DNA from 3 places in the Bartonella sp. HY761 genome. Region 2 is predicted to be linked to each of the others. Evidence: predicted binding sites of a transcription regulator. Region 2 holds the regulator's gene; each other region holds the start of a gene.
What was found. Region 2 encodes PhoB, which activates phosphate uptake and scavenging genes when phosphate is short. Its sites were predicted from a motif close to TGTCATNNANCTGTCAT; they were not measured.

Region 1 (5,901 bases), 430 kb from region 2:
AGCGGAATAATACGGGCATTTTTTGTTTGCTCGTCACTATTTTGTGGTGCATCTACCGCCTTAAATGGAATGCCCAGCGCAGTCCAAGTCTCAATTAAAGCTTCCTTTAGGTCCTCAATCAATGCATCGCTATGATAAGGTGTTGGCGTAATGCGTAAACGCTCAGTGCCGCGAGGTACTGTTGGGTAATTGATTGGCTGAATATAAATATTGTGCTTTTCTAACAAGCGGTCAGTTGCCTTTTTGCAAAGATCAGGATTGCCAACCAAAATTGGCACTATGTGGGTTTCTGATGGCATAACAGGAAAGCCAGCTTCGCCCAAAACATCCTTAGCTTGCTGCGCTTGGCGTTGTTGCATGTCACGCTCAACTTGTGATGTTTTTAAATGACGAATAGCCGCCGTTGCTGCTGCCGCAATTGCTGGTGGTAGAGCTGTCGTGAAAATAAAGCCTGGAGCATAAGAGCGAACGGCATCAATAATTGCTTTATTACCAGTAATGTAACCACCTAGCGCACCAAAGGCTTTTGCTAAGGTGCCTTCAATAATATCTATGCGGTTGCAAAGATTGTCTCGGTCAGTAATACCGCCGCCGCGCTTGCCATACATGCCAACAGCATGAACTTCATCAATATAGGTCATCGCATTATATTTGTCTGCAAGATCAGCAATTGCTTCAATTGGTGCAATGTCGCCATCCATGGAGTAAACCGACTCAAAGGCAATAAGTTTCGCACGTTCATTGCCTGCAGCTTTTAACAAGCTTTCCAAATGTTCTAAATCATTATGGCGAAAAATCTTTTTCTCTGCACCTGAGCGACGCACCCCTTCAATCATCGAGGCATGGTTAAGCTCGTCAGAAAGGATAAGGCAATCGGGAAGAAGGCGCCCTATAGTAGAAATAGCGGCTTCATTGGATACAAAGCCTGAGGTAAAGACAAGACCCGCTTCTTTATTGTGAAGGTCGGCAAGCTCGTTTTCAAGTTCTACCAAAGGGTGGTTATTGCCAGAAATATTGCGTGTGCCACCTGCGCCGGCGCCAGTATTACTGGCGGTTGCACACATAGCTTCAATGACTTTAGGGTGTTGCCCCATACCTAGATAATCATTAGAACACCAAATTGTAATTTCGCGCTTTTGGCCGCCATTGCGCCAGAGTGCACGTGGAAATGCGCCAACAATTCTTTCAATATCGGCAAACACACGATAGCGTTTTTCCTGATGTAATTGGTCAATTGAGTCTTGGAAAAACTTATTATAGTCCATCTTTTAAAGCTCCCGGCAATCGGCGAGAAAATCTTCTACAATTTGGTCGTCAATGATAGCGTTGTCATTATAGATTAATAAAAGCAAACATACATTGCTTATTGTGTTAGTGCTTTGGCATCAATAGCAGCAATAAAACAGGTGTTTTTTTGTCGCATATGTCCTTATACCCGATTTTATTGGAGTTATTCTAATAAAGTCAAGGGTAAACACAAAGCGTGACGTTAAAATGATTAAATTTTAGCGATATTTTGGCAAAATCTATCCTGTTGGGTTGTTAGATAAGCAATTGCAGTTGGCGCTTACAATAAGTGCTTTTATCGACAACGAGTTCTATGGAATAAAACTTCGCGACATTGTCATGCGCATGTAACATCAATGGTTGATGCATAAAATAAGTAAAATTGTTGATAGAAATAATAATGATTTTTCAATTGTTTTATTTCCTAAAGCCACGTTATCAAGGGTTAGTCATGTTTTGTTTTCGTTTATCATTTACTGCCATTGCCTTGCTTTTGGCTACAAGCTATGCCCAAAGTGAAGAAGTGTTTAATCGGATTGCAAGTTTTCCGGTTCATCACAATCAGGCTGATAAAGCCACCAAGACTTCAGCTGAGATTATATCGGCAAGTGAAGACGGTAATGTATTGGTCTATTCGGATAGCCCATCAGGTGCGATTGGATTTATCGATATAGCCGATCCCCAAAAGCCGCAGCCCTTAGGATTGGTTAAAACCGATGGTGAGCCGACATCTGTTGTTTTTGCCGGTAAAAATGTGCTTGCGGCAATCAATACTTCAAAATCTTTTAAAGATCCGTCAGGCGAATTATTGACAATTGATTTCGAAAAAAAGTCGATAGAGGCGAAATGTGATCTTGGTGGGCAACCAGATTCAATCGCGGTTAATCATGATAAAACTCTACTCGCTATTGCTATTGAAAATGAACGTGACGAAGATTTAAATGATGGAGCTTTGCCGCAGATGCCCGCGGGTTTTCTAATTCTTGGTAGCATTAAAAATGGCGTGGTTGATTGTTCTAGTTTAAAAAGAATTGACTTAACCGGCCTTGCCACCATTGCTCCAGAGGATCCGGAGCCTGAATTTGTTAGCTTTAATAGCAAAAATGAAGTGGCAGTAACCTTGCAGGAAAATAATCATATTGTGATTGTTGATGGCGTAAGTGGAAAAATTCTTTCGCATTTTTCGGCTGGTAGTGCAGATCTTGAGAATGTAGATATGAAAAAAGATGGTCGTCTTGATTATTCTCAAAATGCGACAGGAATTTTACGTGAACCAGATGCGGTAAAATGGCTGGACGATGATCGTATCATTATCGCCAATGAGGGCGACTATAAGGGCGGTTCACGCGGTTTTACTGTTTTTGATAAAAGTGGCAAGCTTTTGTTTGAAAGTGGTTCGTCCTATGAGCATATTTTAGCCCGTGCAGGGCATTTTCCAGAAAGTCGCGCTGATAAAAAAGGGGTGGAACCAGAAGGCCTTGAAGTTGCCCGCTTTGGCGATGTTAATTATATATTTGTTTTAGCAGAGCGCGGCAATGCAGTTGGTGTCTATAAAGATACAGGTGCCGAACCTGAGTTTGTACAAGTTTTGCCATCGGGCATTGCACCAGAATCGGCAGTTGCAATACCGTCTCGTAAATTATTGGTAACTGCAAATGAGGCTGATCTTGGTGAAGATGGTGGACCGCGCTCTCATGTGATGATTTATGAACTTCAACAAGCAAAAGCGAATTATCCAACGCTTGTTTCCAAAGACAAAGGTAAAGATATTATTGGTTGGGGTGCTTTGTCAGGGCTTGCGGCTTCAAGCGAAAAGCCCGGCCTTTTATATGCGGTAAGCGACTCTTTTTATAATGCCGCTCCGACAATTTATACCATAGACGCAACCACTAAGCCTGCAACAATCATTGACGCGGTTATTGTTAACGAAAATAACAAACCTGCTGCAAAACTTGATTTGGAAGCGATTGCGCTGGATGGTGAAGGGGGCTTTTATCTTGCTTCTGAAGGTAATCCTGAAAAAGAAATTGATAATGCGTTATTACATGTTAACGCAAAGGGTGAAATTTTAGAAAAAGTAACTCTACCAAAGGAATTAGTCGAGCATGCAACCCGTTATGGTTTTGAAGGTATCGCTGTAGAGGGCGAGGGGGAAAGGCGGAGGATTTGGCTTGCTATCCAGCGGCCATGGAAAGATGACCCCGAAAATATGAGTAAGATTTTAGCCTATTCGCCATCGCAAAAAACATGGCAGGTCGCTCATTATCCACTTGAAAAGGTGGAAAAAGGTTGGGTTGGAGTTTCAGAACTCGCCATTCAATCAGGGCAGCTTTATATATTGGAGCGTGATAATCAAATAGGTGAAAATGCTAAGATCAAAAGACTTTATAAAACTGATATTGCATCATTAAAAACAGTTCCGCTTGGTGAAACGCCGCCAGTTTTAAGTAAAAAATTAAGCTATGATTTCTTAAATGACCTAGCCCAGTTAAATCACGGCTATATTCTTGATAAGATTGAGGGGGTCGCTTTTGATGTTGATGGTAATGCTTTTGCTATAACGGATAATGATGGATTAAAAGACGCCTCAGGTGAAACATTGTTCTTTAGCTTTAAGCCAAATTAAAGAATATTAGGCATTGAAATATAGAGGCTGCCTTGGAAATTTCTAATGGCAGCCCTATTATGAATAATTATTGTTCTATAATTTTGTTTTAATTTCAAAACCTATAAAATTCATGAAAAAACATAGTCATTTTAAAAATGCTTTTGATGAAATCAAACCCAACAAAATCAGTCATTGATTATCAAAATAAGTTCTTCTTAAAAATGTATATTTTTGAGATGATTTTTTATACAAACTAAGCATTTCATTGCAAATTACAGCTTACAATTTTATCAGTAAGGGCGTATCAAAAAAATCTTTAATCTTGTGAACAACTATGGCTCCTTAAAATAGGCAAGCATAGTCTTAAGCTTTCATATTTTTTACGTTAACACAGATTACGAATAACATTTGCGGCAAGGCCCATTGTTTTGGTTAATGTTATTCTTGAAGGTATTTTAAATGGATAAAAGATTGATAAATGTTGTCAACGCAACAGAAAACAACCTAAAAGGTGTATCGGTTACAATACCCAAAAATGTGATAACAGTGATAACTGGTGTGTCAGGGTCTGGTAAATCATCGCTTGTTTTTGATACGATTGGTGCTGAATCAAGGCGTGAATTAAATGAGACATTTCCAAGCTTTGTGCAACGGTATTTACCACGATATGAACGGCCTCATGTTGATATCATTGAAAATTTACCTGTAACTATTATTATTAACCAAAAAAGATTGGGTGATAATGCGCGTTCCACCTTAGGGACCTACACTGATATTTACACGTTTTTACGGTTGCTGTTTTCTCGCATTGGGCAACCATTTGTAGGCTATTCTGATGTATTTTCTTTTAACCATCCAAAAGGTAAGTGCGTAAAATGTGATGGTTTGGGCGTCTATCGCAATATCATTCTTAATAAATTGGTAGATTTCGACAAATCTTTAAATGATGATGCAATAGACTTCCCAACCTTTCACCCTGGTGCATGGCGTTGGAAACGCTATGCCTATAGTGGTTTATTTGATCTAGATAAAAAGATCAGTGATTATTCACCCGAAGAGTTAAAGCTTTTTTTGTATTCACCACAAATTAAACTAAAAAATCCTCCTGAAATATGGCCGGTAACAGCTAAATTTGAGGGGATTGTACCGCGTATGGAGCGCAGTATTATTAATAGTGATGAAGGAAAAAGGCACGCTAAACGTGTTGATGAATTTGTCGTTGAAGAGACGTGCCCTGCATGTCACGGCACGCGGGTCAATGAAAAAATTCAAAGTTGTAAAATCAACGGCCTTAGTATTTCTGATATGTGCTTGCTACCTTTAACTGAATTATTGGATTTCATCGAAGAAATTAAACACCCACTTGCCGGTGATATTAAAATTGAAATTCGTAACCGTTTATCAGCATTGATCAACATTGGTTTGGGCTATTTAACGCTTAGCCGTGCGACGGGCACATTATCAGGTGGGGAGGGACAACGTGTTAAAATTGCGCGTCATATTAATAGCGCTTTATCAGATATTTTATATGTCCTTGATGAACCAAGCATTGGCTTACACCCAAAAGACATTGAAAATCTTACTAAATCGTTGTTTCATTTAAAATCACGTGGTAATTCGATTTTGATGGTCGAACATAATCCCGCATTAATTCGAATTGCTGAACATATTATTGATATGGGGCCAGGTGCTGGGGAAAATGGCGGACAAATTGTCTATCAAGGCTCAATTGATGGTTTAATGAAAGCTGATACCTATACGGGTAAAGAGCTGCGGCAAACCATGCCTATAAAAACCAATGCGCGTACACCAATAAAATGGATTGAGCTTAAAGACATTAATTTTCATAATATTCAAGGCCTATCTGTTGATATGCCTCTTGGTGTTTTGACAGTTATCTGCGGGGTAGCAGGTTCGGGAAAAAGTTCATTAATGGATGTTTTATTGCGCAATATTACACAGCCCGTTATTGCTATTTCGCAAAAACATATTGGTATTAGCATTCG
Region 2 (5,901 bases):
CCAATCGTCTTGGCTCTAACTCGCTTATCGATTTGGTGGTTTTTGGTCGTGCTGCCGCTTTGCGGGCTTCAAAAGTAATTGACCGCGATGGTCCAATTCCTGAGCTTAATATTGAAGCTTGTGACAAAATCATGGAACGCTTTGACCGCATTCGTTTTGCCAATGGCTCAATCCCGACAGCCGAGCTACGTGACAAGATGCAACGCGCCATGCAGGAAGATGCGGCTGTTTTCCGTCAAGAAGATTCGCTAGTAAGTGGTTGCGAACGTATTTCTGCTATCTGGAAAGAATTACCAGATGTGAAAGTGACAGACCGCTCGATGATCTGGAATTCAGATTTGATGGAAACATTGGAACTTGATAATCTGATGGCCAATGCAATTTGTACCGTTTACTCGGCTGTTGCACGTAAGGAAAGCCGGGGCGCTCATGCCCGTGAAGACTTCCCAGATCGCGATGATGTCAACTGGCGTAAGCATACACTATCTCATCTTTCACCGGAAGGCGAAGTTAGTCTTTCCTATCGTGCTGTGCATGTGGATCCACTTACCCGCTATGAAGATGGTGGTATTGATCCAAAGAAAATCGCGCCTAAGAAGCGCGTTTACTAGGGGAGCAAAATTATGGTTCAAATGACCCTTCCCAAAAATTCTACGGTTAAGAAAGGCAAGGTCTGGCCAAAGCCAGAGCAAAACCAGAACTTAACGGAATTTCGCATTTATCGTTGGTCGCCAGATGATGGCGAAAATCCACGCCTTGACACTTTTTATGTGGATCGCGATTCATGCGGGCCAATGATTTTGGATGGTCTTTTATACATCAAAAATCATGTTGACCCGACTTTAACGCTACGCCGTTCTTGCCGTGAAGGTATTTGCGGTTCATGCGCCATGAATATTGATGGCTCTAACACCCTTGCTTGTATTACCGGCATGGATGAAGTTAAGCACCCAATTAAGGTCTATCCATTGCCTTCAATGCCAGTGGTCAAGGATCTGGTACCAGATCTTAATCGTTTCTATGCCCAGCATCGTTTGATCGAGCCTTGGTTACAAACCGTATCGCCAACCCCTGAAAAAGAATGGCTACAAAGCCATGATGACCGATTGAAACTTGATGGGCTTTATGAGTGCATTTTATGTGCTTGCTGCCAAACATCTTGCCCAAGCTATTGGTGGAATGGTGACCGTTATCTGGGGCCCTCAGTTCTATTGCAGGCCTATCGTTGGATTGCAGATTCACGCGATGAAGCAACTGGTGACCGCCTTGATAAGCTTGAAGATCCCTTCCGGCTTTATCGCTGCCATACCATTATGAACTGTACGCAAACCTGCCCTAAAGGCCTTAATCCTGCCAAGGCAATTGCCGAAATTAAGAAATTAATGGTCGAGCGTCAGGTCTAATTAAACATTATCTTTATTTATTAAAATGCCCTGAATGAAAATTCAGGGCATTTTTTTGCTACAAAGTTTCTACCATTTGGAATTTACGCACAATAACGTATAGATTGCATTCAAAACACCATATGAAAATAGGGCGTTTTTGATCAAAGGCTTTTGTTAGGTTATATATTTAGCCGAAGACAATTAGCAATCCACTGCATTAAATCCATGAGTCAACAAGTTTAAGAATGGTTAAAAACAAACGTTATTATATACGAGCTTAAACTGCGATTTTATGGCTGACAGCCGTTGATCCTATTAAACGTTTGCGATAAATTTCTTGGTGAATATCAGCTTGCGCCACGCTACTACCATCTTTTGTATAAAGCCAATAGACCATGGCTCGCTTAGGCTCTTTATCTTTCAAAGATTTCGAGTTTGATAAATCTTCTTCATTTAATTTTTCTGGCGCAGAACAGCCAAAAGAGCCAGCCTTGTTAGTAGTTGAAATACCGAAACTAGGTGTCAAAGATAATAGCGTTAAAGCGGCACTACCTTTTAAAACAAGTCTGCGAACCATCTTATTTTGCATGCTTACATCCTCGTCCTATATTTCTAAATCGCCGTTAGATTCGCTCATAATTATCATTATTTTTCTAACTATATATTGCAATAAACGCATTTTCAGCACGCATATACAGTTCTACTATGGGATATTGAGCGCACCACATATTGGCACAGCTATCACTTTGCAATTTATCAAAAAGCGAATTCATGCATTATAATTTCGCTTAAACCTTAGCAAAAGTCGTTGAGTTGTTAAATTAATATTACAACTATCAAATGAGATGTAAAATTAATAGGCGGGCAATAGTTTATTCATTTTATCCATTATGAAAATGTTTTTAATAAATTAAAGGGCGCTTAAAGCGCCCTTTAAAAAACGATAACCATTAAATCTTAATATTATTGGTTTTGCTGTCGCAATAACATGGCACCGATGACATCAGCATGACGGGCTTCAGGAATTGCATAACCAAGGGCAACAGTCTCTTCATGCTCGGCACGCGGCGATGGCATTGGCACGGGGACATGCTCGATAATTGCTGCAACCGCATCCTGTCGCACTGCATGAGTTTGTGATTGACTAGCGATTGGTGCAGCTTCACGCATAGCAACTTGCTGCATTGCAACAGGCTTAGCTGTTTCAATGTTTTGGGCAACTGCAATGGCTTCGCTACGAGTTTCAGCTTCTTGACGGATAACGCGATCAAATTTCGGCGCTGCGCCGTTCTTTTCCTGAGCAAAGGCTAAAGCAACATTATAAGGCTGATCATTAACTGCAAGCTGCAAATTGCCATCGCGGCCACGTTTTTCATAAAACGCATTGCCACCGGCAACCAAAGTATAATGCATATTGCGATAAGGGAATTTAAGACCAGCAGTATGGAAGAACATAGCATTCTTCAATTTTTGGTGGCGTTCACCGCGCAATACGGCATCAGCAGCAGCTTGAACATCAGGCATAGCTTTAGAATTCATTGGACGGGTCAATACGCCTGGCGCAAATTGCTTAGGCTGACCAACTACGGCACAAATGGTCTTTGGATAATGACTTGAATTTACGCGGTTCATAACCACAGTACCAACAGCAATCATGCCTTCACGGCTAGAACGGTTAGACTCAAAAAACATTGCGCGCTCTAAACAAGTGCGCTCACTTAATGGGTAAGAATAAGTCTTTTCACCACCAAGGCTTGCAATGCTCTTCCCACTATTGGAACAACCTGTAACAACAAGCGGAGCAAGCAATACTCCCACCAGTGCCATCCATTTCGCTTTAATTGAAAACCGCAATAGACTTCTCACTCTTTAATTTATCCAAGGCATAGTGCCGGATTACACAATCGTAATATATATGGCGAAAAAAAGGCAAAATGGCAATTTTGTCATAAAAAACACCAAATCAACGCAATATAATCGCTTTATACTCAATTTTGGCGTTATGTTCCTAAATAAAAGTTAATGACAGCACTGCGCTACAAAACCAATGCTAAAACATGTTCTTATGTTTAAGAAAGAGTTAACATCCACATATTTAATCCAATTCTAAAACAAATTATGCAATTTTAACGTAGCATAGATCTGGCGCCCAAGCACTTATCCGAATGAATAGCCAGTGCCACGCACTGTGCGAATAAGATCTTTTTCACCAATATTAATCGCTTTACGCAACCGGCGAATATGAACATCGACCGTACGGTCATCAACAAAATTATCATTGCCCCACACTGCATCTAATAATTGCGTTCGCGTAAAGACGCGACCAGGTGCCATCATAAAAAACTCAAGCAAGCGAAATTCTGTCGGCCCTAGTTTTACTTCAACATCTTTGAAAAAAACGCGGTGCTGTTGCCGATCAAGAGTTAAATCATTATTGGACAAAACATGCGCCAAAGTACTTGGATTAACCCGCCGCAATAATGCTTTAACGCGTGCCATTAATTCTGGTATTGAAAATGGCTTAGTCACATAATCATCAGCGCCCACCGACAATCCGCGTACACGCTCATTTTCTTCGCCGCGCGCAGTTAGCATAATAATCGGTAAATGAGCGGTTGAATCACGCTGGCGCAAGCGGCGGCATAATTCTATGCCGGATAGTCCAGGTAACATCCAATCCAGCAAAACAAGGTCAGGTCGGTTTTCCTCCAACTCGAACTCGGCGTCATCCCCCCGCATAATGACTCGCACCTTATAGCCCTCAGCTTCAAGATTGTAGCGCAATAAGATTGTTAGTGCATCTTCATCTTCAACAACCGCAACTTCTGGTACTCGCGCCATATTTTCCACGTCCCTCACAAAAAACCATGAGTGGTTAATCAAACATACAATAATTCTATGGCTCAATATAATTTTTCACAGGTATTTATGCTGTGACATGCCATAACAATATTGTTCGTGATCCCCCTCATGGATATCACGTCTAAAAATCTAATATTTTAGGCCTATTAAGAATAAATATTCACTCCAACATTTTTAACGAGCTGATATATTCTATTGTTACCCTTAATCCTTATATGGGAAAGTCCACTCCCCCAATATGAAACCAAAGTCTTATTTTTGTTCCAATTCTTCCGTCACCAAAGTATGAGTTAAATCTTCGCGGTGTCGTTCATTGGTCGGATAATTACCACTGATGATATAATGAACCGTCTCAGCAATATTGGTCGCATGATCGCCAATGCGCTCAATATTTTTGGCGCAAAATAATAAATGCGTACAAGCCGTAATATTGCGCGGATCTTCCATCATATAGGTCAACAATTCACGGAACAGCGATGTATAGATAGCATCTAGTTCCTCATCTTTCTTGCGCACAATATCAATGCGCTCAAGCGAGCGCATGGAATAGGCATCAAGGACCTCTTTCAACTGGTTTACAGCAAGAGACGCGAAATTTTCCAAGCCACGATAAAACGAAGTTGGTTGACGATTTTCAGAAATCGCTGCAGCACGCTTGCCAATATTCTTCGCCATGTCACCAACGCGCTCCAAGTCGGCAGCAATGCGAATAGCGCCAACAACTTCACGCAAATCAATCGCCATTGGTTGGCGCTTAGCAATGATTGTCACTGCACGTTCGTCAATTTCGCGTTCAGCTTCATCAAGAATACGATCTTCTGCTACAACCTCATCAGCAAGCATTAAATCGTCACGAATAATAGCATCGACCGAGCGTTCCACCATGCGTTCCGCATAGCCACCCATCTCGCCAATTCGTTGGGTTAAATACTGCAATTCTTCATCGAAAGAGCGAACAATATGCGTAGGCATGAGCTTTATCCCTTATAAATCAGCCAAAACGGCCCGTAATATAATCTTGAGTCCGTTGTTCCTTAGGCGATGTAAACATCATCTCAGTTTCACCAACCTCGACCAAATCACCCAAATGGAACATTGCAGTAAATTGCGAAACACGCGCCGCTTGCTGCATCGAGTGCGTCACAATAACAATTGTATAATTTTGGCGTAAATCGTCGATGAGTTCTTCAATACGGGCGGTCGCAATCGGATCAAGCGCCGAGCATGGCTCATCCATCAAAATGACTTCGGGGCTAACAGCAATAGCACGCGCAATGCAAAGACGCTGCTGTTGGCCACCAGAAAGACCCGTTCCAGGCTCTTTCAAGCGATCTTTAACCTCTTCAAAAAGACCAGCTTTAATAAGACTTTTTTCAACGATTTCATCAAGCGCGGCTGCATTTTTAGCCAAACCATGAATACGCGGACCATAGGCCACATTTTCATAAATAGATTTTGGAAAAGGATTTGGTTTTTGGAACACCATACCAACCCTTGCGCGTAGCTCGACAACGTCAATACTAGGATCATAAATATCCTCATTATCAAGGGTCAAAAGACCGGTTACGCGTGCACCGTCAATGGTATCATTCATACGATTAAGGCAACGAAGAAATGTCGATTTACCGCAACCTGATGGCCCAATCAAGGCCGT
Region 3 (5,901 bases), 410 kb from region 2:
ACTTGGTAAAAACCACTTATCATCTACGGATAAAGCGTGAATGCATATTAAGTCGAGGCAAGCACTCTAATCTTTTTTTAAATGCTATTGGCAGCAAAATTTAGGAATAAATTTTAACCCTTTGGAAACCATAAAATAGAAGAAAGCATTTTTTGGCTCAAAATATAAAACTTGATTTCATTGTTTAAATCAAATTTTACACTTATTGCCGACAATGATGCTGTTTTCTTTTAATCTTTCAGGTAATATGGTTAATCTTGACCACTGGAAATGTGAAAACAAAGCGGGGTTTATATTGGAGTTTTATAACGTGTTTTTAGGTCATTACATACGAAGCGGCACAAAAAAAATAATTACTGCTGCACTTTTATCAGCCGCATCATTTGCTGCGCTACCCGCTATGGCTGCCGATTATAATAGTGGCAATAGCTATAATAATAATGGCAGTGGCTATAATGATGGCATTGCTATGCCGCAAGAAAAAGCACATTTTTGGTCTGGTAACTGGTCGCTCACCTTAGGCGGTTCTGCTTATAGTGCGCCGAGCTATGAAGGTGATTCTAAAAACGAACTTAAGTTTGCGCCCATTTTTTCGATCGGTCGTACTGGTTCTGAAGCACGCTTTTCTTCACGAAATGATAATCCTTCCTTTGGTCTCATTTCCTCGGGTCCATTTAATGCCGGTATTGTTGGCAAGATTATTTGGCAACGCGATGGTGGCACATCCGACGATCTTAAAGGCATGAAGCGCGTAAAACTTGGCGGCGAAGCAGGTCTTTTTGCTGAACTTTATCCAGTTGATTGGATGCGCGCCCGTGTTGAAGTGCGCCATGGTATCCGCTCTCACCAAGGTGTTGTTGCCGATATTGCTGTTGATGCTTTCCACGATGTTACGCCAACCGTTCGCGTGTCGGCAGGCCCAAGAATGTTTGTTGCTTCAAAGGATTATTATAAAGCCTTCTATGGTGTCGATGAAATTCGTGCACCATTAACCGGCCTCAAGCCCTATAATCCAAAGGGCGGCATTGGTTCTGTTGGTGCTGGCGGTGCTGTGACTTGGAAAACCACTGATAAGATTACCACCAGTCTTTTTGCTGAATATGATCGCTTAACTGGCCCTTCTGCTGATTCTAGCCTAGTTAAGCAACGCGGCTCTAAAAATCAATTCACCGTTGGTGTATCAGGCAGCTACCGTTTTGACTTCACTCTTGATTAAGAGTTAAACATTAAGGCATAAATAAAGCGCTTGTGTTTGTTGAACACAAGCGCTTTATTTATTTTTGAGATATGATTACCGCGATTATTAGACTTAATGGGCGGTATTTTTTTCTCTATAGGCATCAATGGCTGTTTTAATCGCTATACGAGCAGCCACCGCATCCTCAAAGCCATTTAACTCGACTTTTTTGCGCCCTTCGGGTAAATTTTTGTAAATGGCGAAAAATTGCTCAAGCCGCAAAACTTCTATTTTTGGCAAGTCTTTAAGTTCTTTTATATTGTCATAGGTTGGATCAATTTTTGATGTTGGTACGGCAACAATTTTATCATCGGCTTCGCCGCCATCAATCATTTTTAATATGCCTATGGGGCGTACTTTAATCGCTGCACCTGGCATAATTGGGCTGCGAGTATAAACAATGACGTCAAGAGGATCGCCATCACCTGCAAGACTGCTTGGCACCGAACCATAATTGGCAGGATAAACCACAGGCATAGATTGGAAGCGGTCAACAAAAATAAGCCCGCTTTCTTTATCAATTTCATATTTTACATTACTGCCTTGCGGTATTTCAATGACGGCGACAAATTCGTCTGGAACCTTGTTACTTTGCGGTAAGCGGTCAAGATGTACTTGTGCAAAAGCAGATAAAGCAGACATAGACAGCAGCGCCCCAATTGCGCAAATACGAAAAATTTTTAACATAATAACCTCGACATTCCAAATACAGTCAAGTGTTATCGTTACGACATTGCAGTTTCATGACAAAACTATGTGGCGATGGGGCAAGCTTGTTTATATGGAGCTGTTGTGACAATTATTGCAGCGTGATTATCATCACAATAGTCAGATTTTCAGCCTGTTTAGCTTCTTCCTCTTGAAAATTTATTTAACCAACGACGTATGAGATAATTAGCAATAGAGCCTGTAGGAGGAAGACTAAAGTTCTGCGGATGCTCTTCAAGCAGCATGGTCTTCACTTCACTACGGTCAAACCACTGGGCCTGCTCAATTTCACTATCATCAATTATAATATTATTATCAAGGGCATCAGCAAAACTACCAAGCATTAAGGCTTGGGGAAAAGGCCATGGTTGGCTTGCAATATAGGTGACTTCACCAATTTTAATCTGCACTTCTTCAAATACTTCGCGGCGTACCGCTGCTTCAAATGTTTCACCCTGTTCGATAAAGCCTGCAAGACAGGAAAAGCGCTTTTCAGTAAAATTATGATTATGGGCCAAAAGGCATTTATCGCGTCGTGTTACCAACATGATGGCAATAGGATCAACCCGTGGGAAATGCTCCGCTCCGCAACGGCTACAACTGCGACGATTGCCGCCACCACGCATCAAGGTTTCATTGCCGCAACGCGCACAAAAGCCATTATTATCATGCCAATTTAAAAGCGATGAAGCTTGCGCCAAAGCACCCACCAATGGTGGTGCAATTTTTGTATCAGTATAAAGGTTGCGTAAATTACTGGCAGTAAACGGTTCGGTTAAATCATCAATCTTGATATCACTATGGGCCGCGAGAATCGAACGGCCACGATATTGCCCGAGATAAACGGCACTTTTCCAATTGGGATCAAATTGCTGGACTTCGCCAAGAGTAAGTAATGGCGTATCTTCCTTTTGTACAGCAAGACCATTTATAAACAATATTACTAAGCTTTCGTCAGATTTTAGTGCAAGCTCCACACAATCGTCGCTGCGCTTTTCGCTATCGCGGATAATTGGATTGCCAGTAAAAGCAATATTTGAAAAAGAAATTGGTGCTGGCATATCATTCCCCCGAAAACTGCAATATCACAAATAAAAGAATGCCTTGACGTTTACAGGCCAACTTGAAAAAGCCTACTTGGTCCGAAGCAAAGATGAACAGATTTTACAGAGCAAAGCATCTTGTGTTCGCTCGTTCTATTCTACATATGGCAGCATTTAAAAATTTCATCAGCAAAGACAAAAATTTTAAAATGATCGATATTTAAATGCTATTAAATAGGTTAGTCGTTTTTTCGGCTATAGATTAACATCTTGTAAATTATATTTAAAATCATATAATCTTTGCTTCTCAAAGCTATGCTGCAACTTTATTTTCTTTTTTAATTAAGCACATCTTTGCCTAAAGCATGTTTGATTTTATCCATTACAGTAAAGGCAGCCTCATCATCATAAGCTATTTTTCCTGCAACGCCCCAAACTGGTCCTGGCCAATTTACATCATTTTCATGGCGGGCAATAATATGAATATGCAATTGGCGCACAATATTGCCAAGCGCACCGGTGTTGATTTTTGCATCGGGGAAAATATTATGCAAGGCTTGCGATACACTCATCATCTCAGCAAATATCGCGCTTTGGCTGGTTTGATCTAGCATGTGTAATTCAACCACATTAGCGATTCTTGGAATAAGAACTAACCAAGGCCAACGGCTATCATCAAGCAGGCGTAAATCACAAATTTTTAAGGAACATATTAGTTTTGTGTCGTTTTCTAAGCGTTTATCAAGGGAAAATTGGCTATTCATTGTATTTTCTTACCATTTTTTAAAAATCAATACTTGCTTTTTGCGCCCAAATTGACGATATGACAAGTGGGAAGCTGGTGGTGGACGAACCACTCGCCAATCGGGTCAGGTCCGGAAGGAAGCAGCCCTAACGAATCTGGGTCGGGTCACCGTGCCAGTTTCCCACCTTTGTAAGGTTTGCAGCAAATCAAATATTCTTTAGGATATCGATATTTCAGCTGTGTAAAGCGCATTTTTTTTGCAAATAAATAAATTGCAAAGCTGTTGGCAAAATGCCATAAATCTAGAAATATTTTAGCCAACCTTTTTTCAGATATTTGGATTGATAGCATGGACAATAATACGGCAGAACAAGCTTATCGCGTTCTTGCCCGCAAATATCGTCCGCAAGATTTTTCTGATCTTATCGGTCAAGAGCCGATGGTGCGCACCCTAACCAATGCCTTTGAGGCGGGGCGCATTGCGCAAGCATGGATGCTGACTGGTGTACGCGGTGTGGGTAAAACTACTACAGCTCGTATTTTGGCGCGCGCTCTTAATTATAAGACCGATACTATCGACCGCCCAACCATTGACCTATCAGTGATGGGTGAACATTGCCAAGCAATTATGGAAGGGCGCCATGTCGATGTGGTAGAAATGGATGCTGCCTCCCATACCGGTATTGATGATATTCGTGAAATTATTGAGCAAGTGCGTTATCGCCCTGTTTCAGCACGCTATAAAGTCTATATCATTGATGAGGTGCATATGCTTTCAACGCAGGCCTTTAATGGTCTGCTTAAAACATTGGAAGAACCGCCACCCCATGTGAAGTTTATTTTTGCAACCACCGAAATTCGTAAAGTTCCAATTACAGTATTAAGTCGGTGTCAGCGCTTTGATTTGCGCCGCATTGATTCTGCTACCTTGACGCAGCATTTGCAAAAAATTTCGAGTGCCGAGAATATCACTGTTGATAGTGAAGCTTTGGCGATGATTGCGCGCGCTGGTGAGGGATCGGTGCGCGATGCCTTGTCTATTCTGGATCAAGCTATTGCTCACGGTGCTGGCAGTGTTCATATTGAAGCGGTTCGCTCAATGCTTGGCCTTGCTGATCGCGCTCGTATTATCGATTTATTCGAGCTTATTATGAGCGGTAATATTGCCAGTGCTTTGCAAGAATTTAAAGGCCAATATGATGCCGGTGCTGATCCGATAGTGATTTTAACCGAGCTTGCGGACTTCAATCACTTGGTAACCCGCTTGCGCTTTACCCCGCAATTGATTGAGGATGTATCGCTTTCCGAAGAAGAGCGCCGCCGCGGTGCAGATTTTGCAAGCAAGCTTTCTATCCGCACTTTGTCACGTAATTGGCAAATGTTGCTAAAAGGCATTAGCGAAGCTGATAATGCGCCGCGCCCATTGCAAGCGGCAGAAATGCTGCTTATTCGGCTGGCTCATGCTGCCGATTTGCCAACAATTGATGAAGCTTTAAAAGCTATTACTGACGGTAAAACCCCTGATATTGCATTGAGCCAAATGGCTGTCGCCATGCAAAAGGCAGCGCCCCAACAACTAGCTGCACCACAAAGCGCAAATGTAATAAGTCCAAATGGGCAAAACAAAAATGAGCAAAATCTTGCTCCGCAACCTTTACCAACTGTTGATAATGCTGCAAATGTAGTCATAGAGGCAACCACTCAATTAGATAATAATGGCTTAGATAATAAAAATCATGAGCAAGCACCGGTGGATAAGCAATCGGCTTTAGTCCCACAAGTAGAAGACAAGGTTGAGGAAAAGAAGCAAGTTGCTGACGCAGTGAAAGATGAAGGCGTTGCACCGCTTTCCACCGTTGATGAATTAGACAGCTCTTTATCAGTTGAAGAAACCGCGCCTTTAAGCGACAAGCAACAAGCTGAAAGTCAAGCGGTTGAGGTTGACGTTTTAAAGCAAGCTGAAAATCAACAAAATGAAAGTGAAGCGCAGGGCGAAGATGAAGCCTTTATTGATGGGCAAGTAAAAAGCGAAAAAAAAAAGCCTGAAATTAAACGCTTTAATGATTTAATCACGCTTGCTGATGAAAATCGCGATCTGCATTTTAAATTTTATTTAAAAGAATATGTTCGCCCAATAACCGTCAAGCAAGGCGTGTTGGAATATGTAC

Region 1: a site for PhoB is predicted at 1,623-1,639, ahead of N6A79_RS10905 (esterase-like activity of phytase family protein). Genes of this name have one in related genera too.
Region 3: a site for PhoB is predicted at 1,970-1,986, ahead of N6A79_RS14400 (inorganic diphosphatase). Genes of this name have one in related genera too.

The regions. Positions count from the first base shown of each region.
Region 1 covers NZ_CP104887.1:2,512,070-2,517,970, reverse strand. Annotated here, with positions in the region: gene hemA (5-aminolevulinate synthase) at 1-1,265, opposite strand, end outside; gene N6A79_RS10905 (esterase-like activity of phytase family protein) at 1,739-3,913, shown strand; gene N6A79_RS10900 (excinuclease ABC subunit UvrA) at 4,355-5,901, shown strand, end outside.
Region 2 covers NZ_CP104887.1:2,940,298-2,946,198, forward strand. Annotated here, with positions in the region: gene sdhA (succinate dehydrogenase flavoprotein subunit) at 1-611, shown strand, start outside; gene N6A79_RS12750 (succinate dehydrogenase iron-sulfur subunit) at 624-1,403, shown strand; gene N6A79_RS12755 (hypothetical protein) at 1,663-1,974, opposite strand; gene N6A79_RS12760 (cell wall hydrolase) at 2,349-3,212, opposite strand; gene phoB (phosphate regulon transcriptional regulator PhoB) at 3,543-4,226, opposite strand; gene phoU (phosphate signaling complex protein PhoU) at 4,500-5,219, opposite strand; gene pstB (phosphate ABC transporter ATP-binding protein PstB) at 5,239-5,901, opposite strand, start outside.
Region 3 covers NZ_CP104887.1:3,351,432-3,357,332, forward strand. Annotated here, with positions in the region: gene N6A79_RS14395 (MipA/OmpV family protein) at 401-1,216, shown strand; gene N6A79_RS14400 (inorganic diphosphatase) at 1,310-1,879, opposite strand; gene nudC (NAD(+) diphosphatase) at 2,083-3,006, opposite strand; gene N6A79_RS14410 (HIT domain-containing protein) at 3,327-3,752, opposite strand; RNA gene ffs (signal recognition particle sRNA small type) at 3,822-3,918, shown strand; gene N6A79_RS14420 (DNA polymerase III subunit gamma/tau) at 4,083-5,901, shown strand, end outside.